4 regions of the Vreelandella sp. H-I2 genome follow, and region 1 is predicted to be linked to each of the others. Evidence: predicted binding sites of a transcription regulator. Region 1 holds the regulator's gene; each other region holds the start of a gene.
What was found. The regulator LexA, encoded in region 1, represses DNA repair genes until DNA is damaged. The targets are predictions, from matches to a motif close to TACTGTNTANNTANACAGTA.
Positions count from the first base shown of each region.

Region 2: a site for LexA is predicted at 3,763-3,782, ahead of recN (DNA repair protein RecN). Genes of this name have one in related genera too.
Region 3: a site for LexA is predicted at 1,958-1,977, ahead of ACUVOF_RS18020 (PA0069 family radical SAM protein). Genes of this name have one in related genera too.
Region 4: a site for LexA is predicted at 1,599-1,618, ahead of ACUVOF_RS08725 (DUF1654 domain-containing protein). Genes of this name have one in related genera too.

Region 1 is NZ_JBRAMC010000007.1:40,444-46,354, forward strand. Features, by position in the region: gene ACUVOF_RS17025 (L,D-transpeptidase family protein) at 1-197, opposite strand, end outside; gene ACUVOF_RS17030 (TetR/AcrR family transcriptional regulator) at 175-852, opposite strand; gene lexA (transcriptional repressor LexA) at 1,132-1,809, shown strand; gene ACUVOF_RS17040 (energy-coupling factor ABC transporter permease) at 1,818-2,489, opposite strand; gene purU (formyltetrahydrofolate deformylase) at 2,514-3,368, opposite strand; gene ACUVOF_RS17050 (ribonuclease J) at 3,611-5,203, shown strand; gene moaE (molybdopterin synthase catalytic subunit MoaE) at 5,200-5,655, opposite strand; gene moaC (cyclic pyranopterin monophosphate synthase MoaC) at 5,670-5,911, opposite strand, start outside.
Region 2 is NZ_JBRAMC010000006.1:280,604-286,514, reverse strand. Features, by position in the region: gene dnaJ (molecular chaperone DnaJ) at 1-729, opposite strand, end outside; gene dnaK (molecular chaperone DnaK) at 881-2,815, opposite strand; gene grpE (nucleotide exchange factor GrpE) at 2,974-3,615, opposite strand; gene recN (DNA repair protein RecN) at 3,830-5,503, shown strand; gene fur (ferric iron uptake transcriptional regulator) at 5,693-5,911, opposite strand, start outside.
Region 3 is NZ_JBRAMC010000007.1:243,891-249,801, forward strand. Features, by position in the region: gene pgi (glucose-6-phosphate isomerase) at 1-350, shown strand, start outside; gene ACUVOF_RS18010 (DinB family protein) at 477-1,022, opposite strand; gene ACUVOF_RS18015 (SDR family oxidoreductase) at 1,092-1,823, opposite strand; gene ACUVOF_RS18020 (PA0069 family radical SAM protein) at 1,991-3,064, shown strand; gene ACUVOF_RS18025 (winged helix-turn-helix domain-containing protein) at 3,107-3,406, shown strand; gene ACUVOF_RS18030 (heavy metal translocating P-type ATPase) at 3,407-5,617, opposite strand; gene ACUVOF_RS18035 (hypothetical protein) at 5,623-5,911, opposite strand, start outside.
Region 4 is NZ_JBRAMC010000003.1:188,101-194,011, forward strand. Features, by position in the region: gene ACUVOF_RS08715 (Y-family DNA polymerase) at 1-909, opposite strand, end outside; gene ACUVOF_RS08720 (LexA family protein) at 906-1,355, opposite strand; gene ACUVOF_RS08725 (DUF1654 domain-containing protein) at 1,352-1,582, opposite strand; gene ACUVOF_RS08730 (SOS response-associated peptidase) at 1,715-2,371, shown strand; gene ACUVOF_RS08735 (SIR2 family protein) at 2,476-3,909, opposite strand; gene ACUVOF_RS08740 (TIR domain-containing protein) at 3,912-4,403, opposite strand; tRNA gene ACUVOF_RS08745 (tRNA-Leu) at 4,897-4,981, opposite strand; gene ACUVOF_RS08750 (double zinc ribbon domain-containing protein) at 5,080-5,778, shown strand; gene ACUVOF_RS08755 (serine/threonine protein kinase) at 5,839-5,911, shown strand, end outside.

The DNA of each region.
Region 1 (5,911 bases):
GCGGCTCGTACATAGTGCCAACCATGGGGTGTTTTACCACTCCCATTTTGCTCTCCATTACCGGCGGCACCGGAAGATATCGCGTATTCATGAAGCACTTTCGCGCCCCACCAGCAGCGCATTAGCTGTTGAGTGGTATCAATCTCCAGCCAGATGTTTTCAGTTGGAGGTAGCTCAGCTAGCTTGGGCGTTCGCATGTTTTCCTTCTTCGAGGGCAGGAGGTAACGGTGCATTCATGGCAGCAACTACCACCGGACGCAACCGCCTTACTAAATCCCGCACAGTGACCTGCTCGTGATAATCCTTTTCCGCGATATCTCGCAATGCATCGAGGCCTGACAGGGTAAATATCACGGTACCAAGCATAAAGTGTAGTCGCCAAAAGCGTTCCGCGTCAGGCAGGTCTGGTGTCGCCTGACGCACAAGCTCCGTGAAACGGGCAAACACATCGCCATACTCTTGTTGAATATGGCGTCGAAGATGCCCTTGTGCTTGGCTGTAGGCCAGTCCAAGTAAGCGCATGAATACTTTGAGACTGTTGCGTTCAGCCGGCACAGCCAGAACGGTTGTTGCCATTGTTTCGAGTAACGTTTCAAGCGGCACAACGTGCCCTTTATGCTGGGCTTCAAGCTCATCAAGTGCCGTGTGAAAACGCACTGTAAAAGGATCTAGATAGCGAGAAAACACAGCCTGAATTAAGGCTTTCTTAGAGCCAAAATGGTAGTTCACGGCCGCCAAGTTGACGCGCGCTTTACTAGTGATGTTGCGCAGCGAGGTTTCAGCAAAACCACGCTCTGCAAACAGCACTTCAGCGGTATCGAGTATACGGGTCACCGTATCAGACTGAGCCATAGCGCTCTCCAGGGAAACAAGTGTTTAAAACATAGCAAAATACTATTCTATAAACTTGGCAGGCTCAACGCTTGATTTACTAATGAAATATGGCGTCTTGCATAAGAAAAAACTTAGTTTAAAACGATGACTAAAATTGCCCGGGTAGAGAAAATGAGGATTGACAGGCCATATACTGGACAGAGGAACATACTGTATACTTAACCACTTATCGATTAATTCGACATTTATCTTTGTTACTGTCAGTTCACTATCAATTTACAAATTATGGAGTCTGGTATGTCGCGTCCACTAACCGCTCGCCAACAGCATGTCTTTGATTTTATCGTTAAGACCATGGGCGAATTTGGCTACCCTCCTACGCGCGCCGAGATTGCTAAAGCGCTTGGCTTCCGTTCTCCTAATGCGGCTGAAGAACACCTGCGCGCACTTGAGCGCAAGGGGGTTATTCGTATTATCCGCAATACCTCTCGCGGCATCCGCCTGCCCAACCAAGAGCCCCAAGAAGCCCTGGATAGTGCCACCACGACCGTACCCTCCAATGTAGAGCCGCTGCCCACAGGCCTACCGGTGATTGGAGAAGTGGCGGCAGGCAGCCCTATACTGGCCGCCGAGCATATTGATCGCTACTGCCCATTACCACCAGAATACTTCACACCAAAAGCTGACTACCTACTGCGTGTACGTGGTTTATCAATGAAAGATATCGGCATCTTAGAAGGTGACTTGTTGGCAGTTCACCGCACCGAGCGGGTACGTGATGGACAGATCGTGGTTGCTCGTCTGGAGGATGAAGTGACCGTTAAACGCTTCAAACGCCAGGGGCATCAGGTAACCCTGTTTGCAGAAAATTCCGACTTTGCGCCAATCGAAATAGATCTGCGCTATCAGTCACTCGATATCGAAGGCGTCGGCGTCGGCGTCATTCGCGGTGGTAACGGGCAGGCGCTCGGCTAAAACTGGCGTTACTGCAGGTCGATATAGCGGTGGTCATTGAAAGTGGCCACCCAATCAGGATGGTAAACTAGCAGAATACTCAGCAGCATGCCGGTTAGTAGCGCCTCGGATGGCATTAATAGGGGTAGGAAGCGCGCATACTCCTGAGCCAAATAGACAGCATCAGGATCAGTACCCGCGACGACTATCAGCAACACTGCAGCTAACCCTCCTCCCAGCGTTGCCAGTGCAGAGCCGAAAAAGCCGCAGACAAATAGGAATACCATCAGATTATCCGGTAGGCGCCGATCTACCAACCGCCACACCGTGCCAATGATCGCAGCAGGCACTATTCCTGTGACAAGAATATTAGCTCCCAGCAGCATCCACTCATTGCGACCGATCAATACCATAGCAATATTAATAAGTACGTTACTGATCAGCGCTAGGGGCGCCTTAAACACAAGTGTCAGCAATACCGTAAAGACCAGATGTAACGTTAGCCAATCAACCGCCTGAGCACGCAGCTGCCACATCAGCACCACCGCCAGCGTCGCGCCTAGCCAACGGTGCTGAAGCGCGACGTCTCCCCTCAAGGCCTGCCACGGCCGCCGACTAATTACCCAAACAACAACTCCTAACGAGAGGAGCGAGGTGAGCAGCAGCATCCAGGGCGCTAATACACTTTGCGCAAATGACATGGTGGCCTCTCGGTTCAATAAGTATTAACTAAACACCACAGTTTTGTTGCCATGGACCAGTACCCGATCCTCTAAATGCCACCGCAATCCCCGAGCGAGTACCGCTTTCTCCACATCACGGCCGAAGCGTACTAAATCGGTGGGCGTATGACAGTGACTAACGCGATGAATATCCTGTTCGATGATAGGACCCGCGTCGAGTTCCTCCGTTACGTAGTGGCAGGTAGCTCCAATCAGTTTAACTCCCCTCTGGTAAGCCTGGTGATAAGGCTTAGCGCCAGCGAACGAGGGCAAGAAACTGTGATGAATATTAATTACTCGCCCCGCATAACGCGTGCATAATTCAGGTGGCAAAATTTGCATATAACGCGCCAACACGATGCAGTCAGCACGAGCATTGTCAATCTCAACCTGTACTTCCGCAAACGACGCCTGCTTGTTTTCAGGGTCAACCGGAACATGATGGTAGGGAATGCCATACCATTCTGTCAGTGAACGCATATCGTCATGGTTAGAGATAACACCGACAATATCGCAATCCAGCTCACCCGCTTGCCAGCGATAAAGTAGATCTACCAAGCAGTGCGACTCTCGCGACACCATTAGCACCACTCGTCGTCGCTTCTGGGTATCGACCAGTGACCACTGCATATTGAATTCGCTGGCCACCGGTTCAAATGCTACACGTAACGCTTCTACCGACATGCCCACGGAATCCGCCAATATTTCGTAACGCATAAAAAAACAGCCAGTTTCTAAATCTGAGTGCTGACTTGCTTCAGTAATGGACCCACCCTGCTGGGCAATGAAACTCGATACTCGCGCAACAATACCCACCCGATCAGGACAGGACACAACTAAACGATAATAATGAGACATGTGAGCTACTCTTGACTTGCTTCTAAGGTAATTATTACAAACCAGCGGCTTAGGATGTTAACCAGACTGCATAGTGTATCGGAAGGCCATGGATGATTGTTAGCCGCCCCTGCCTTCCCGTATAGTTAAGGCACTACTTTTTAGGCTTTTCATAACTAATGCATTCACCACGCGTTCAAATTCGTCCCCGTCGTCGTCCGCCGCTGCGCATGCTGCCGCTGGGGGGATGCGGTGAGATTGGTATGAATCTAACGCTATACGGCTATGACGATCACTGGATTGCCGTTGACTGCGGCATGATGATTCGCCAAGACCTCCCCGACTCGCCGCTCCAGGTGCCCAATGTTGATACACCGAAGGCACTGGGCATCGTGCCGAAAGCACTGTTTATCACTCATGGACATGAAGATCACATTGGGGCTGTTGCTTGGCTATGGCCGCTGTGGAACTGTCCCATTTATGCCACCCCTCTTGCGGCAGGGCTGTTACGGCTTAAATTTGCTGAACATCAACTCAGCAGCGCCGCTATCCAGGTCATCGAACCGGGCGAGGCGTTAGAAAGTGGCCCGTTCACGCTGCGCTATTTACTTTTAACGCATTCAATTCCCGAAAGCTGTGCGCTGATGATGATGGCCGGTGGTTATCGCATTTTACATACCGGTGACTGGAAACTCGATCCCGAGCCCCTCATTGGCATGCCGATGAACGCAGCCCAATTCAAAGCGCTCGCCCCCATTGATTTAGTCGTGGGCGACTCCACCAACGCCCCTATGCCTGGTCACTCTGGCAGCGAAGGGGATGTTGCTCGAGCACTAACAAAGACCCTCAGCAACTGCCAGGGCCGTGTGGTAGTTTCTTGTTTTGCTAGTAACCTTGCTCGAGTGCTAGCTATAGGACGCGCAGCCCAACAGTCTGGTCGCCGTATTAGCTTAATGGGCCGCTCTATGGAGCGCATGGTCAGTGTCGCCCGCGGACTTGGCTATATGGATGATTTACCGCCGCTGGTACCCAATCATGACCTTGGGTATTTACCCCCCAATGAAGTAGTGATTATTGCTACCGGCAGCCAGGGCGAACCCCGCGCCGCTCTACAGCGTCTTGCTCAGGGACGTCATCCTTTTGTCGATCTTCAGCCAGGCGATAACGTCATATTTTCGGCTAAAGCTATTCCAGGCAACGAGCGTCCTATTGAACAACTTAAAAAGCGCTTAACGCACCTAGGCGTCAGTATCTATGACGAGTTCAATCACCCTGAGCTGCACGCCACCGGACATCCCGCTCAAGACGAACTCATTAAGCTTTATCAGTGGGTTAGGCCAAAACATCTTATGCCTGTACATGGCGAAGCCCGCCATCAGCAGGCTCATCAATCGATTGCTGGCCAGCTAGGCATTAGCGCTCCGTTGACACCCATCAACGGCGATCTAATCTGCTTTGATAGTCATGGATTACGCTGCGAAGCACGATACCCACAGCCGCCCTGTATTGTCAGCCAAAACAGTGTAGTGCCTCATCCCGGCTTAGAAGTGAGCGACGCCAGCACGACCCGCCATGGTAGCTTGTACCTAGCACTGCCAGTAACAGCCACTGCCACGGGCTGGGCGCGTATTGGTCGTTTGATGCTAGACGCTTCAGGTTCTAGCCCGCTGGATGAAGATAGCTTTAGCGACTGGCTAGATGATCAGCTTGATGAAATTGCTGCTGATACGCTTGCCGATCTGCGCCATGCGTTGCAGCCTCGCCTAATTCACTGGCTAGCAGAACATATGCAGCATCTGCCCGGCGTGCACCTACAAATTATGGCCGCTGAAATGCCTGAACTCTCCAGTCGTTAGACCCAGCGCGCCGCGTCCTGCTGGTCGGAATGGCGTTCTTTAACCCAGTACTCACCTTTAGTAGAGTGTTCTTTCTTCCAGAAAGGCGCCTGGGTTTTTAGGAAGTCCATTATAAAATCGCAGGCTTCAAACGCTTCACGGCGGTGGGCGCTGGCAACCAGTACGCGCACAATCGGGTCGCCCGGCCCAAGGTAACCTATCCGGTGGATAATACGCACTGCCTGCAACGACCAGCGCTGCCATGCCTGTTCACCTATGTCGGTCAGGGTGCGCTCGGTCATTCCAGGATAGTGCTCCAGCGTTAACCCTGTCACGTCAGGTGTTTCGTTAAAATCACGCACCAATCCGGTAAAACTCACCACTGCGCCAATATCACTACGTCCTGCTAGTGCATCGTCATACCCATAACTCATTGAGAAAGGCGCTGCTTGAATCGCTACCTTAATATCCATCTTAGTATTCACACTCAGCCCCCTGTGACCGGTGGAAAAAAAGCCACCTCATCATCATCGGTCACTAGTGCATCATCGTTAGCCATCACTTGGTTAATGGCGCATAGCGTACGCTGGTCGGTAAGCAGTTTAAACCGACCATCGCGCTCAGCCAGCGCTGCTTTCAAACCACTGATATCGCGGCTAGTAAGCTGATCCAGACCGACGGACACTTCGCTTTCGCCTACTCGCTCGCGCAATTCGGCCAAAAATTTAA
Region 2 (5,911 bases), on a different contig from region 1:
GCCACCGTTCACACCGCTTTCGCCTTCGCCATTCAAGCGAATACGGTCACCGGTATCGACACCCGGCGGAATCTTGACCGACAGCGTGCGCGTCTCGCGTACGCGGCCTTCACCATTACACTTATGGCACGGTACTTTGATGTGCTGGCCAGAACCATGACAGGTCGGACACGTTTGCTGCACGGCGAAGAAGCCTTGCTGCATACGCACTTGACCATGGCCATGACAGGTAGGACACGTCTCTTTAGAAGAGCCCGGCTCAGCGCCACCGCCATCGCAACGGTCACACTCGATATGCCGTGGAACACGGATATCGACTGTGGTACCGGAAACAGCGTTCTCAAGATCCAGCTCTAGGTTATAGCGCAGGTCGGAACCGCGTGCCGGGGCATTGGGCCCACGACGCCGGCCACCGCCTCCGCCAAAAATATCGCCAAATACATCGCCGAAAATATCACTGAAATCACCAGCACCAGCACCGCCGAAACCACCGCCACCTTGGCCATCAACGCCTGCATGGCCGAACTGGTCATAAGCAGCGCGTTTTTCGCTGTCGCTCAGCACTTCGTAAGCTTCGGACACATCGCGGAATTTTTCCGCTGAGGTGGTATCGTCCGGGTTTCGATCAGGGTGGAATTTTTGCGCCAGACGGCGATAGGCCTTCTTGATCTCTTTCTGATCGGCCCCTTTTTCGACACCCAGGACTTCGTAATAATCGCGCTTGGACATGGGCCCTACGCCTCCTGGTTAGCTACGCACTCAACTGCACATTTAGCTACATATTTATAACTACGCATTTAGCCACGTGCGTCTTGGCCGCGGAAACAGCAACGCGGGAGTAAGCTCCCGCGTCACCGCTTTCCTTGGCAGAAAGAGGTTGTTACTGCTTTTTCTGCTCGTCGTTGACTTCTTCGTACTCTGCGTCAACCACGTCTTCTTCCGGCTTGGAGCCGGTGCTCTCGGCACCTTCGCCGCCCTCTTGCTGAGCAGCCTCTGCCTGCTCGGCGTACATCTTCTGAGCAAGCTTTCCAGAGGCTTCGGTCAATGCATCCAGTTTCTTCTGAATGTTGTCGACGTCGTCGCCTTTAACCGCTTCTTCCAGCTCACTGATGGCTGTTTCAATCGCCTGTTTTTCGTCGTCAGTCGCTTTGTCGCCTGCTTCTTCCAACGTTTTACGTGTGGCGTGAATCATGCCATCGGCTTGGTTACGCAGCTGTACCAGCTCTTCGAACTTTTTGTCTTCTTCGGCGTGCGCTTCGGCATCGCGCACCATCTGCTCGACTTCTTCCTCGGACAAACCGCTAGAGGCCTTGATGACGATGGACTGCTCTTTACCGGTAGCCTTGTCTTTCGCCGATACGTTCAGGATACCGTTGGCATCCAAGTCGAACGCGACTTCGATCTGAGGCACGCCGCGCGGTGCCGGCGGAATGTCGGCAAGATCAAAACGACCCAGCGACTTGTTCTGCGACACTTGCTTACGTTCACCCTGAACAGCGTGGATGGTCACCGCCGTTTGGTTGTCATCCGCCGTTGAGAAGGTTTGTGTCTTCTTGGTCGGGATGGTGGTGTTCTTCTCGATCAGCGGCGTCATTACGCCACCCAGGGTTTCGATGCCCAGGGTAAGCGGGGTAACGTCGAGCAGCAGAACGTCTTTAACGTCGCCACCCAGTACACCGCCCTGGATCGCTGCACCCACGGCAACCGCTTCGTCCGGGTTAACGTCTTTGCGTGCTTCTTTACCGAAGAAGTCAGCCGCTTTCTTCTGCACCATCGGCATGCGAGTCTGGCCACCGACCAGGATCACTTCATCGATTTCAGAAGCGGACAGGCCAGCATCTTTCAGGGCCATTTTGCACGGCTCGAGCGAGCGCTGAACCAGCTCTTCTACCAGCGACTCAAGCTTGGCGCGTGTCACCTTAACGTTAAGGTGTTTCGGGCCAGTATTGTCGGCAGTGATATAGGGCAGGTTCACGTCGGTCTGCTGAGCGCTGGACAGCTCAATTTTGGCTTTCTCAGCAGCTTCTTTCAGACGCTGCATGGCAAGGTTGTCGCCAGAAAGATCAATACCGCTGTCAGACTTGAACTGGTCAACCAAGTAGTTGATCAATGCCAAGTCGAAATCTTCACCACCCAAGAAGGTGTCGCCGTTGGTGGCCAACACTTCAAACTGGGTTTCGCCGTCGACATCGGCAATTTCGATGATTGAGATATCGAAGGTACCGCCACCCAGGTCGTAAACCGCGATGGTTTTGTCGCCGCGCGATTTGTCCATACCGTAAGCCAGTGCGGCAGCGGTCGGCTCGTTGATAATGCGCTTAACGTCTAGACCAGCGATGCGGCCAGCATCTTTGGTGGCCTGACGCTGGCTGTCGTTGAAGTAGGCCGGCACAGTGATGACCGCTTCGGTGACTGTTTCACCCAAGTAGTCTTCGGCTGTCTTCTTCATTTTCTTCAGCACTTCCGCGCTAACCTGCGGCGGTGCCATTTTTTTGCCTTTTACTTCAACCCAGGCATCACCGTTATCGGCTTCGGTGATCTTGTACGGCACCATCTTAATGTCTTTCTGAACAACGTCGTCTTTAAAGCGGCGGCCAATCAGACGCTTGATAGCATACAAGGTGTTTTCTGGATTGGTGACGGCTTGGCGCTTGGCCGCCTGACCGACCAGCGTTTCGCCATCATCGGTATACGCGATGATAGAAGGTGTCGTACGGCCACCCTCGGCGTTTTCAATAACTTTAGCACTGTCACCATCGAGCACAGCCACACAAGAGTTAGTGGTGCCCAGGTCAATACCAATTATACGTCCCATAGCAATACCTCGAATTCGATTGTTACAAAACTGAAAATTAAGTTTTAGAACTGATTTTTTTAAAACTCAGTTGCGGGTTTCCCCGCGGGGTTGCCCTTTATTTGGGGGCCGCCGCTGACATTTCAAGGGCTTTTTTCACTCCCTGTGCAGCCAGTGGCTTAATTGGCTTTTTGACTGACCACTACCATGGCCGGGCGCACTAGGCGTCCATTGAGCAAATAGCCCTTCTGCATAACATCCATCACGGTATTCGGATCAAGGTCTGGGTTAGGCACCATGGTCATTGCTTCGTGCACCTGCGGATCGAAAGGCTCGCCGTGAGGCTCGATGCTTTCGACGCCGAATTTATTGAGCACATCCAGCTGCATTTTCAACGTCATGGAAACGCCTTCGCGGTGAACTTCGGAGGCGCCCTCTTCCATTGTCTCAAGTGCTTTTTCCAGGCTATCCACCACCGGCAGTAGTTCTTTCACAAACTTCTCAAGCGCGAACTTGCGAGCTTTCTCAGCTTCCTGCTCCGCACGGCGACGCACGTTTTGTGCTTCCGCTGCGGCGCGCAGGGCTTGATCCTTGGCGTCGGCCAAGCTCTGCTCTAACTCGCCTACTTGGGCAGCCAGCATTTCCGCTTCAGGGTTGTCGACATTGCCTTCTAACGGCTCTTCATCATTGATCAACCCTTCTAGCTCGCCTTCCATCAAGCGCTCTTCGGCCACTTTCTCAGCCGCTTGTTCGGCGCCCTCGGCTTCTTGCTCGTGGCGGGCCAACTCATCATCCATTGGTGTTTGCGGTTCTTTCGCCATGTTGTGCTCCTAAATAACAAGTAGTGCGCTACCACGCGGGCTGCGCGCAAAGAAGTAAGCCGTTAGCTACTCGCTTTAATTGATCATGCACGCTATATGGGGGCCATAAATTCCATCTCAAGAGGTGCATTGAAGTGAGTTATTAACTACTGTATAAATCAACAACTATTGGATAAGTACCCAGCTCCTATGCTGTTCCGCCTTGGGAGGCGCCATGCTTACTCAGCTTGCTATTCAAGATTTCGCTATTGTTGATCATTTAGAACTCGATTTATCCGGCGGCATGACGGCCATTACCGGGGAGACCGGAGCAGGCAAATCCATCCTGCTAGGCGCCCTCGGGTTATGCCTGGGTGAGCGCGCCGATGCGGGTAGCGTCCGTCATGGGCGAGAGCGCACGGACCTCTCTGCACGTTTCGACATCCAGCACCTGCCCGCTGCCGTCGAGTGGCTAACATCCCGCGAGCTCCCGTCTGAGGAGTGCTTGCTGCGCCGTGTCGTTACTGCCAATGGTCGCTCCAAAGCATGGATTAATGGCCACCCTGCGACTATCTCGGATCTCAAATCTCTCGGCGAGCAGCTGATTCAAATTCATGGCCAGCATGCCCACCACGCCTTAATGCGCGAAGAGACCCATCTTGCGCTGTTGGATGATTACGCAGGCCTGAACGATGCCACTACCCAACTAGCTGAAACGTTCCGCGAGTGGCGTAATGCCCGTCGTCAGCTGAAGAAGCTAAGCGAAGAAGGCAGCGAAGTTGAGGCCAAACGCCAACTGCTTCGCTACCAGGTTGAAGAGCTGGATCAACTCGGCTTAGCAGAAGGCGAATTAGCCACACTAGAGGAAGAGCAACACACGCTCGCCCATGCGGAAGAGACCTTACGCGAGACTCAGTTTGCCGCTGACTGCTGCGCCAGCGATGAAGGGGGTGCATTGTCATTACTGAATCAGGCCTTCACTCACTTAAGCGCACTGCCGGGCAGTGACAAAGGCACCTTGGCGAATACACTGGCTATGCTGAGCGATGCTCGCATTCAAGTGGAAGAGGCCGCCAGCGAACTCAACCGCCTCGCCAGCACGACCGAATTAGACCCTGAAAGGCTAGCGTGGGTTGAAGAGAGAATGGCCGATGTACATCGAATTGCTCGCAAACATCATATTGCCCCTGAAGAGCTATGCGCCCTACATGCCAATTTGCAACGGGAAGTTGCGCAGTTAGAAGAAGGTGGCAATGATCTGGAGGCTCTCAGTGCACGGGTCGTTGAGCTACGCGAAAGCTACCGCCAAGAGGCGAAAAAGCTTAGCGAGGGCCGCCAAAAAGCCGCGCTTCGCTTGGGCAAAGAGGTACAGCAACAGTTGGGCTTTTTAGCCATGGGTAAAGCGCGCTTTGAAGTGGAGGTCACCGCGAAAGAGGCGCCGAGCCCTGAAGGGCTTGATCGTGTGCAGTTCTTAATTAGCGCCAACCCCGGCCAGCCGGCCCGACCGCTAACCAAAGTCGCTTCCGGCGGCGAGTTGTCGCGGATCAGCCTAGCGATTCAAGTCGTCGCAGCAACCCATTCGACGGTACCCAGCTTGGTATTTGACGAAGTGGATGTGGGTATATCCGGCGCCACTGCCGAAATTGTAGGTCAATTGCTACGTAAGCTAGGTGAAAACGGTCAGGTGATGACCGTGACCCACCTACCCCAAGTAGCAGCACAGGCGCATCAGCACCTGCATATTGAGAAACAGGCCAAACGCGATACAACACTGACCCAAATGGCGCTACTCGACGAACAGGGCCGCATCAGCGAACTGGCACGTATGCTGGGGGGTGTGACGCTGTCTGACCAAACCCTCGCCCACGCACGCGAAATGCTGCACGCTAGCCAACGCCCGCCACATTGATAAGCGAGAACTGCGATATCGCAGTTACAACAGCCCAACTATATCCAGCACAATTATATCCAGCACAATTATATCCAGCACAACAAAACGCCCCTGCCTACTTGGCGAATTCCATTAATAGCGAATTTGCCAAGTAGACTAGGAGCGCTTATACGTCTTATCCACGGCTACTGTGTCGACCCACGAACATTATTTTCTATTCGTCGGCCCGCTGTCTTGGCGTGTCACATCTGATCCACGTGGACGCACATAAAGCACCAGTGCATGATCAACTAATTCATAGCCGTGCTCTTCAGCGATCTCCTGCTGACGACGCTCGATGATTTCATCAACAAACTCAATGATCTCACCGCTTTCAAGGCACACCATGTGATCATGGTGATCCTCTTGGGTCATCTCAAAAACTGC
Region 3 (5,911 bases), 200 kb from region 1:
TCAGCCAACACGACCCCTACAGCTGTCCCGGCAACCGCCCTTCCAGCACCTTATTGCTGGACGAATTAACGCCAAAAAACCTGGGAGCGCTGATCGCGCTCTACGAGCACAAGGTGTTTGTTCAAGGGGTGATCTGGAACATCAACTCCTTTGACCAGTGGGGCGTGCAGCTCGGCAAGCGCATCGCTGGCGAAATCAGCGAGCGCATCGACACCAACGCCGCCGATTTCGACGCCTCCACTCAAGGCCTGCTGGAATTGGTTCGTGCTCACTTCCCTAATGGCGGTAGCGGCGAAAAGGAAAGCGCCTCAGGGAGTGCCGATAAGAAGCCTGCGAAGAAGAAGCGCTAGGCTAGGTTGGTAAACGGGTAGAAAAACGAACGCCTTGGTTTGAGAAAACCAGGGCGTTTATTCTTGCCCCTATACGGTAAGCTCCATAACATCAACGAACTAGAAAGTCAGAAAGGTGATTAACCATCATATTGAAGCCTCATTCGGAATCAGTTCCAAGAGATCGGTGACGCCAATATCAATACCGGCCTGGGAGAACAAGGTACTTAACTGTCCGCGGTGGTGGGTTTGGTGATTGAAGAAGTGAACGATCAGGCTTGAGTAGCGGCGTTTTGAGGCCACTCCTTTTGTGTTGTGATAACTCAGCGTGGTACTCAAATCGTCGTCTGTCAGCGCCGCTACCCAGTTAATAATCACGGTATCGAGCCATTGGCGATGCGCTTTCAATCCCTTCAAGTCATCAAAGAGAATCTGGTCAAGACGAGCTGGCGTAGGTAGTGCCACCATTACCTCAAGCGTCCTTGCGGAAGAAGAGGCGTGTGTTGCAAATCGTTTGAGCCAAATCGTGTCGGCTACCGCGATGTGGTTCAGTGTGCCAAAAATCGAGCCGAAGAACGCGCCACGCTCTTCAGTCAGTTCAGAGGCGCTCAGCTTACCGGCGGCATTATAGAGTTTAGCGTTCATCCACTGGTTATAAGTGGCTAACTGTTCGAAGTGTTGTTGAAGTGTCATGAGTTAAGACCTTTCCTTGTCAAAAGCAGCACCCGTTTAGAACGTTTGAAATACAGGCGAAGAACGGCGTTACCGCCCACCTGCGACATCAATAAATGACCCCGTTACATAAGAGGCTTCTTCCGACAGCAGCCAAGCGATGGTATTAGCCACTTCGTCAGCGCTACCGCCACGCTGCATAGGAATTTGGGGAGCCAAACGATCAACCCGTCCTGGCTCGCCACCATCGGCATGCATATCAGTGTAGATAAAACCGGGACGAACGGCGTTAACACGAATCCCCGAACCCGCCACTTCACGAGACAACCCCTTTGTTAGGGTGTCCATGGCACCTTTCGATGCAGCGTAGTCGACATATTCGAAGGGCGAGCCTGTTTGCGAGGCAAGCGATGAGACATTGACGATGGCACTACCTGCAGGAAAGCGTCTGGCGGCTTCTCTGGAGCAAAGAAAACAGCTGACCACGTTGCTATTAAGCACTTGGTTGAAGCGCTCAAGGTCGATGTCGACCAGCTTGGATTGGGTAAATAGTATGCCTGCATTGTTGACTAAGTGGGTCACACCGCCAAAGCGCTCCTCTGCGGCATCAAACAGTCGGATAACGTCTGTTTCACTGCTGACATCCGCTTGGTAAGCAAATGCTCGACCGCCTTCACTTATAATGGAATCAACCACGTTACTTGCGCGTGCTTTGTTAGCAAGATAGTTAACGCACACTGCATAGCCTTTGGAGCCAAGCAGCATAGATGTCGCTGCCCCAATACCTCGGCTTCCTCCCGTCACAATAACTACTTTCGACATGGTGCCTCCTCGTTATTTTTGATACCTAACCCACCTAGCACATTAACCCGGTGATAGTGGCTTGGGTAGCTGTACCATGCCACCCAGCCTAGTTCAGTCATTTACTTGCTCTTGATTTCTTGCCATCTCACAACTACTGTATATAAAACCACTATAAAAGGTGAACCATGGCATCTCTTGGCCCACCAAGTTCCTATAAGGGTCGCGGGGCAACGTACGACCCGCACAATCGTTTTGCGCCTACCCATAGCGTGGCAGAAGATGATGGCTGGTGGCGGGAAGAAGCATCTACGACCCTCGCCACCGAGGTGCGCGAGGAAGTAAGCAAAAGCGCACTGTCGTGGAATAAATCGCCGGATTTGCCCTTTGACCGCTCGCTAAATCCTTATCGCGGCTGTGAGCATGGCTGCGTTTACTGCTTTGCTCGCCCTTCCCACGCTTATTGGGATTTATCGCCCGGGCTAGATTTTGAAACCAAGCTAATTGCCCGTAGTGGGTTGGTGGAGCGATTAACGGAGGAGCTGTGTCACCCTAACTATGTATGCCGCCCGATCAATCTTTCCGGCAATACCGACTGCTACCAGCCGTTAGAGGCTACCTACCAAACCACTCGCCGGCTGCTGGAATTGCTGCTGGAGTGCCGCCATCCGGTCACGCTGGTCACCAAAAGCACTCTAGTGCTGCGCGATTTAGAACTGCTGGCGGAAATGGCCGAGCACCGTTTGGTGCGGGTATTTGTTAGCCTGACCAGCCTAGACGCCAATTTAAAGCGCACGCTAGAACCAAGGGCGGCGTCGCCTCAGGCGCGCTTACGAGCCATCCGTGAACTGAATACCGCAAGTATTCCAGTGGGCACCCTGATTTCACCGGTGATTCCAGGGCTGACCGATCATGAAATTGAAAAACTGCTCGAAGCCGCCAGCCGAGCAGGGGCACGAACGGCAGCCTGGATGTTGCTGCGCTTACCTTATGAAGTAGCGCCGCTGTTTGAGGCGTGGCTGGAAGCCCACTACCCGGAGCGCGCGGCGAAAGTGATGAGCCTAATGCGTCAGTGCCGTGGCGGTAAGGCGTACGATGCCAAGTTTGGCAAGCGCTTTCGCGGTGAAGGAGTATTTGCCGATTTAATTGCGCAACGCTTTGCCCGCGCCAGCCGCCAATGGAACATGCAGGATCGCACTGAGCAGGGTTTAAACACACGCGATTTCCGGCCACCACGCGCGCAGAGAGATTTATTCCTTTAAGCTAAGCCGCAACGTTAATTCATTTATTACAAAGGAATCCGAATGACCGCGCTTAGCAAAACCAAGTCGAGCTTTTACCGACGTTTATATGTTGCCCATTTGATCGAACAAGGTGTTACCAGCGTGCCTGCATTAATCGAAGCCACAGGTATGCCACGGCGCACCGCCCAGGACACAATTGCGTCCTTGGCCGAGTTGGATATTGAGTGCGTGTTCACTAAAGATGACGGCGAACGCCATAATATTGGCCGCTACCAGATACGCGACTGGGGAGCGATAGACCCACGTTGGGTAGCCACACACGCCGAGCAACTTAAGCAAGCGCTTGGCTATGCTATTTAGTTAGTCGTTTTCATCCGGCTCCGCCCAAGCCAGCCGCGCAGCATTGAGGGTCACCGTCAGCGAGCTTGCTGCCATGGCGAGTACCGCTACTAACGGGGGTATCGCCATCAGCACCACCAACCCCAAGGCCAAAGTATTGTAGAGCGCCGAAAAGAACAGATTCTGCACCATGATGCGCCGCGTGCGCTTGGCGATACTAAGCAATCGCACCACGCCACTTATGCCGGGCGTCATTAGCTGTGCGGAAGCGCCTTCCCGGGCGGCCTCGCTGGCACTCAGTGGCGCAATACCCACATCAGCTGCGGCCAAGCTCAACGTATCATTCAAGCCGTCACCCACGAAGAGCGTTGGCGATGGCAGCGCCTGCAGCAGCCGCGCTTTGGCTTCAGGCGAGCGTTGGGCATAGCAAGCGTCTCGCGTAAGCCCTACCCGCTCACCTAACCAGTTTACTGCGCCCTGGCGGTCGCCACTGATCATGGCGACCACATAACCTGACTCAAGGAGGCGCTTTACGCTAGTTGCAGCATCAGCCACGGGTTGATCGGTGAGATAGAACGTAGCCAGCCAGCCCGCTTTGTCAGCCAACATCACCTGAGAAGCAAACGCCATCGCGGGGTCTTCTGCTTGGGATGGCAACACAATCTGCTGTCGATTTAGCCAATTAGCGCTGCCTAGCGTTAGCCACTCGCCGCTATTTAACCGTACACGGCGCCCTTCCCCGGGCGATTCATTTACTTCTATGTTTTGCTCGGGGTTTTGCCCGGGGTTTTGCTCAGGGTGCTGATAACGTTCATCGCTCGACCAGCGTGCCAACGCGTGGGCTAACGGGTGTTCACTTCCAGCAACGGCAGCGCTGAGCTTTTGTTGCAATGCATGCTCATCAATACCCGCCCTGGCCTGCCAATGCAGCACGGAATGGCTACCGGTGGTTAATGTACCGGTTTTATCCAGCGCGACTGAGCGAATGCGCGCCAAGGTTTCAAGCGCTGCCGGGTCGCGTAGCGCAATACCTTGCTGCATAGCCTGGCCACTACCCGCAAGACTTGCCAGCGGCACTGCAAGCCCGACGGCGCAAGGGCAAGCGACGACTAACACCGACAGTGCACGAACAAATGCCTCTTCCCAGCCCAGCCCCATTAGCAGCGCGCTCGGTAGTGTTAACAGCGCCAATAGCAGCGCAAGGGGGCTTAGCCAGGCAGCAAACCGGTCAGCAAGTTTTTGAAGCTCACCTTTTTTAGCCTGATAGCGGCGCATTTCATCACATAGCCGATCCAGCCGACGCTTGCCCACCTCTGCGCTTACCTGCATGACGACAGGCGTTACGCCAAGATAACGGCAGCCCGCGTATACCTTTTGCCCTGCATTAAAATAGCGCGGTAGGCTTTCGCCGGTCAGGGAGGCGGTATCGATCCAGCCGGGCGCTTCGAGGGTGCCATCTAGCGTCAACAGCTCCCCCGATACCAACGCTACACGCATTCCAGTGCTTACTTCCCCCACCGGGAGCGATCGACAAGTGTCGTTTTGCCAAACGCTTACGTTGTCATCTGGCAGTGCAAGGGCATCCAGCGCTTTTAACCCACGGTGGCGACATAGCGTTTCCACCAGCCGCCCTACCAGCAATAGCACAATCAGCATGACCGCTGTATCAAAGTAGACTTCAGAGGCGCCACGCCATAAAAGCACCACTGAGACAATTACCGCGCCAAACACGCCAAGGCTGATCAACACATCCATACCGGGACGCTTGGCAAGCAGGGTACGCCATCCCGCGCGGTAAAAAGGTAGACCTGCAAACAACACAACGGGAAGTGAAAAAGCCCCCGACACCCAGGCGACTATTAGCTCAACCTGCTCACTGGGCAACGCGCCAACGTATATTAATAGTGAGGCAAGCATGGCCCACATGCCGAACAACGCCCCCACCATCAACCTCAGGGTTAAATAGCGGCTCTCCTCTTCTAGGCGCGCATGGGCATCGGCCACCGGCTCAAGTTCACTAAGCCGATAACCCAAACGTTTAACTTTTGAGGCAAGTACTGAGAGTTGAGTCGCAGCAGGCGTGCCGCTGATACAAAGCGTAGCACTAGGATAGTGCACGCTTACCTCGTGAACCCCATCAAGCCGATTGAGGGAACCCTCCACGGCGAGAGCGCAACTGGTGCACCACATACCGTGGAGAGTATAGAGCTGCTCGGCGTTGGCTTGCGTCATGCCACTTACAGGCAAGGCGGTATGCCAACAATCGGCATCGCTGCAAAGACAACGCCTAGCGTAGAGAAAAAATATAGGCCAGTGGAGAGCCAAGCATTAAAGCGTAGTCTGCCATGGTGACGTTTAGCTACTTGCCAACATCCCCACGTGAGCCACGCCAATAGGGCCGCTGCCAGCAAGCTAATAACCAGTAGAGTGGCGTTAATCAACGTGAACACGCCCTGCTCTGGTTCGGGGAGCGCCACTTCACAGGCCAGGGCATGCCCGCCGTAAACTGTTACGAACCAACCGCTC
Region 4 (5,911 bases), on a different contig from region 1:
GTTGTGGCTGGGCAGGTCCTGCCTGAATTTGTTCGTTCGGACAAACACCATAATGGCTCTAGCCAAGCCTGATTGCGTACGTAGCTTCTCGCCAGCACGTGAAGTGTGGACGCGAATCGCTTCGTGAAGATCTGCTCTGTTATTTGTCAGGCGTCCAAAACTACGGCTTACCATGATCTGCTGTTTCGGCTGGTCCATATCATCGAGCGAGATGCAGTCCTCACCGCGGAGTTCATAAACGATGCGCTCCATCACCACGCTGAAATGCTTTCTGAGGTGCTTGGGCGCGGCTTCCCGCAACTGCCAGGCGTTTTCTATTCCCAGCGTGCGTAGGCGGGCAGCACTGCGGCCAGCGACGCCCCAGATTTCCGTGACAGGAAGTTGCTCGAGGAAGGCGCGAGTATCGTCGCTGTCTGGATGCATAATGGCTACGCCGTTAAAGTGGGGTTCTTTCTTGGCGCGGTGGTTCGCAATTTTCGCGAGTGTTTTACTGGTGCTTAGACCTACGCTTACCGGTATGCCGGTATCACGGCGCACCTGGTGCCGCATTTCCTGGCACCGTTCCTCGAGGGAGTCGGGTTCGAACCCTTCAAAGGATAGGAACGATTCATCTATCGAATAAACATCAACATGCGGCGTGTGCTGTGAAAGTACGTCAGTTACGCGGCGGCTCATGTCGCCGTAAAGCGCGTAGTTTGAGCTCAGCAAAATGCACTGTCGTCTGATATGTGGGTCGATTTGATGCGCCGGCATGCCCATTGGCACACCCAGCTGCTTAATTTCTGCTGACCTGGCAACAACACAGCCATCGTTATTCGACATCACCCCAACGGGGCGACCTTCCAGCTTCGGATTAAATACACGCTCGCATGACACATAAAAATTATTGCAGTCGACTAGGGCAATCATACCGAGAACCCTGGTGCCAACGAATGAATGTTATGCGTGACCACGCCCCACACTTGGCACTCACGGCCCTCTAAGGGTATCGGTCGGAACTCAGGATTGGCGGCGAATAGGTAATGCCGGTTGCCCATGATGTCGTAACGCTTGCAAGTTAGCTCTCCATCCACACTCATGATGATGATGTGACCTGGCTTGGGCTTAAGCGAGCGATCGACAATGAGTAGATCGCCATCATAAATACCGACCCCAATCATCGACGTGCCTTTTGCCCTCAAGAAATATGTCGCGCTGGGATGCTGGATGAGATGAGCGACGAGATCTAGCTCAGCTTCCAGATAGTCATCAGCTGGGGAGGGGAAGCCGGTGCGCACCTCGCCGGCGGCAAGGGGCAGCTTAAGCGGTGGGGCAGTGGTATCAACGCGACCCAAAATGGAGAGGTGCATACTCATGCCATGCTCTCCTCAGGGTTCCAGCGCAGCCGAATGTGCTCGGAGGTATCATCCAGCGGGATCATCGTAACGTTCTCAACTGTACCCAAGTCTTCTAGCATCTGTGCCCAGTCGTCAGCGCTATCATCTTCCCGGCGGCGGATCTCGACACACTGCTTTGACTGCGCCCCTGGGCTACCGATCTCTTTCTGCACGCGTTTAACTAATTGCTCATATGATTTAGACATAAGCGCCTCCTTAAATGACTGGTGATATATACAGTAATAAAGGAGGGAAGATAAGCGATCAGTATCGTTGACTGCAAGTACACATATGTAAGCGCTTGCTGCGAATTGCTATTTTTCAGCTATCATTCAAGCATGTGTGGACGATTCGCTTTATTCACCCCGCTAGATAAGCTGGCCAACGTGGTCGGTGCCACTATGCCTGAACGCCAGCCAGCACCCCGCTATAACGTGGCACCAGGTACATGGATTGCTGCGATTCATCAGGTCTCAGAAAACGAGGCGCCAATCGTTGGTGAGATGTGGTGGGGGTATCGCCCGAAGTGGGCAAAAGGCAATGGTAACCAGCCCATCAATGCCCGGGTAGAGACGGTGGCGACCAACGGCTACTTCAAAAACGCATTTGCAAAGTATCGATGTCTGATACCTGCAGACGGCTGGTATGAGTGGATCAAGGATTCAAAGCCCAAACAGCCGCATTACATCTGCCGCAAGGATCGAGAACCGCTGTTCTTTGCCGGCATCTTCGCCGAGCGTGATGATGGCAGCATGGGCTGTGCGATTGTCACCGAGCCCGGGAGGGGGAGTGCTGCAGAGGTGCATGACCGCATGCCACTGATACTGGATGACGATAGTTTGGAGCACTGGCTGGCACCTGATGTGACCGATCGGGAAGCCATTCGCAGCCTAGTTCATCACATCAATGCCGATCTGATTGAGCATTGGCCTGTGAGCACGGCAGTCAATAAGCCGGCTGAGGGGCAAGGGGAGGAGTTGATAAATCCGGCTTAAACTTTTCATCACTAAACGAGTATGGGCATAGACTTGAAGTTAACAATATATTTAATTCTTATTAACCTAATTATAAGAATCATTTTCTATCTTAAGTTGTCGTTTCATTTCTGGCCTAGAAACCCTTTTTTATTTAGTATATCTATAATCTTTATCGCTATTGCATTAGGAGTGATGTCTTTTAATAGCTCTTTTAGATCCGCTTTGCTAGGTATATGCGGGTAAGAGCGGTCTTCTATTAGAGTTTTCGCTATTTTCTCTGCAGCACCACCTGTGGAACCAATTGGTAATATGAATGCATCTTGTTCCTTAGCAAGTTGAATCTCTTCAATGACACCTGTTGCAATTACAATTTGACCGTCCTCTAGCTTCATCCCCCCTATTACGATGACGACCCCTGATAAACGAGCCATCTCCTTCCTGAGCATAGTCCACTGAGATCTGTTTGGTTCAGAGCCCAAAAGGGGTTGAGGAAAAGGGCGAGCTATGAGCCTGCGTTCTAAATCCCAGATCCCTTTCTTTTGTAGAGCTTGTAAGAAGCCAGCCATCGAAGCAGAGCCAACAGTAAGACCGAATCCAGTAACAAGAGAGAGACCTTTTTTACCAAGTTCAGTACCTATTTCGCTGCTAACCTGTGAAATGTACTTTTGTTTTTCATTGTCAAAATCATTAGTTGGACAACTGCCACTTATCCAAATTCTTTGGCTAGCTACACGTCTCTCGATTTGATACATTATGCCATCTATTTCGCTATAATCATCAATTTCAACTACCAATAACCCATATCTCTTTAAGTCTTTAGCCCAATATTTATGCTGAGTTAACCGAGCATTGAACTCATTTTCATATTCATAATCATTTTTTTGAGGTGGGCGAACTATAGCGAAATGCTCGGGAGGAGAATCAGCAAAATTTTCTCTAATTAATGAAAGCACATGCTTGATGTTAGGATCAGTAAAACTTAAGCCCATGAATAACATTGAGAAGCTGCTCATGTGCGCATGTAAAAGTGGTAAGAATGCTCCTCTTTTCAATTTATAAAGTTCATAGTCATCTGTTGATATTACAACTTGTTCAATATTGTCAATTGAACCATGCATTTTAAATAATCTTACCGCACCCGGTTTAGGCCTTAAAGCTAATTGATCAGTAGTAGAAATAGCATCTACTGGTCTATTTATTTCTGAGTAAGACCTCTCTATTAATTTGTCATAATTAGTTGTCCATATATTTCTGATTGGGAGGCGTGCCAGGGAGTGCAACACGTCAGGTATAGGGTGGTCTATATCAATATGATCCCTTATAACGGTGTTTATTCGAGTTCTACCTACTGAATTTGATACACTCCATTGTGCAAGTGCTGCTAAATCGTATACATCATTAGTATTGACTTCTAGTTCATCACCTATTTCTTGTAAAAGTTCTTTCCATGAAGGGTAGCCGGCGCCCATAGATACGCCGGCACCAACAAAAACTGCAGCAGCATCATCAGATACTGCTCTGGAAAAGTCTTTTAAAAAGCGATCTTTGTTACTCATATTTAATATTTATTCCGGATTTTTATGGCCTCTTCAACCCAGCCTTCAATATTAGAGGAAATTGAATTATAAGCTGCTTTGCTATCAGCGCCATTAGGATCATATAACCTAACGATTTGAGATAGGAGTGTTCCGTCTAGATTAAAACTATTAAATGGATTTGGGCCCGGAATGCCTTGCAATGAAGAATTATCAAGAAGCTTGTCTATGCGTATTCCGACAATGCCTTTATTCATTTCCCATGCTTTTTGTATTTCATATTTAACGTATTTTCTATCTGCAGTGTCTTCGCCAACTAAAACTATGAGACATGACTTACCTTTTAGATTATCATCGATCCATTTTTTTATGGCTGAATCGCCTTTCTGCTTTACTTCTTCCCAAGAATTTGAGCTTAAAACCTGGTTTCCCTCTAATGCACCAATCTGCCTAACTTGTGATGTTCTCCAATAATCGTTCTGAAAATGAAAGCTATAAAATACTTTCCGAGCCATGTGAGGTTTCCTCAAAATTAGCGGAACAAAAATTTTAGGTATCCTTCATTTTTAGCTTTCAAGATGTTTGTTTGCAAATAAAATTTAAGAAAGCAAGCCAAAAGTATTACTTTCATTGTTCATTTGTCCCAGCACAGACAAAAGAAAATAGAACGCGCGTGAATCACATGCACGGTCAGGATGAGCTAGCTGGAGGGATTCCAAAAATACTGTTGCTTGACTCGCTGCATGGGAGCTTGGGATCAGGCAGATGGGGGCGAATGCAATCAGATAGAATGCCAATTAATATAAGCAACAATCGATAAAAAGCTTCAGCGAATATTCGTTTCAAGTAGAAATTGAAATGATTGGATCAATTAGACAAGCTGGAGGGAGTATACTGAAGGATAAAAAAACGGACCAAAAAGCTGACCATATTATGCCCAAAACAGGCTGTATGGTGACTAAATCAGGGAAGGGGATAAAGTTAAGAGATTGAAATATAACAAGTAATTGGTGCGGATGGGGAGACTCGAACTCCCACACCTTACGGCACTAGAACCTAAATCTAGCGTGTCTACCAATTCCACCACATCCGCTAAGACGATGCGTATACTATCAATTTTGTAGTAGAAGTCAATCATAGATTTCCATTTTTATGCATCGTTAATTACAACATTAACAGCGAGGAGGAAGCATGGTTTTAAAACAATGGCTGCAGCGGGGAAGTCATTGGATCAAGCAAGCCATGCCAGGTTATTGCGCCTTTTGTTTAGCGCCGGCGCTAGCAGGGCGAGGGTGGTGCGCGACCTGTTTGGATGAGTTGCCGTGGAACGTTCATGCCTGCCGACAATGCGGCGAACCAGTGGCGCATGAAACTCCCTTATGCGGGCATTGCTTAATAGAACTACCAGCGTTTTCGACCACGCAGGCTGGGCTGTTGTACCAAGGGGGGATTAAAGTGCTAGTGCATGATTTTAAGTTCCATGCCTCCCCGCGGGCGGGCACACTGTTATGCAATTTAATGTTATTAACCCCGCCGACAGTCATGGGTGACGCTCTAGTGTCGGTACCGATGCACCCTTCGCATGCCCGCACGCGAGGATTTAATCAATCACACTGGTTAGCCGAGCAGCTCAGCCAACAGCTTGGTATGCCTATCGTTACTGGAAGGCGAATAAAAGATTCTCGCTCTCAGCGAACGCTGAATCGCCAACAACGGGCTGCCAACCTGGCGGGTGCTTTTGTATTTGAATCGCCGCCGCCAGCGCATTTAGTGATAGTCGATGATGTAGTCACCACGGGCGCCACAGGGCATGCATTAGCAAGTGCTGCGCTAGAGGCAGGTGCGCAGCGTGTTGATATTTGGGCGGCTGCACGGACACCTCTAGGTTAGGGTTGATAGAATAGCCCTTTAGCATATTCAAAAGCCTTTTTGCCAACCCAGGAGTGACCTATGTCACACCCGTTTAGCTCTCTTTCGCCCGATTTAGTAATGTCTGCAGTAGAGTCGCTCAATGTTTGGCCAG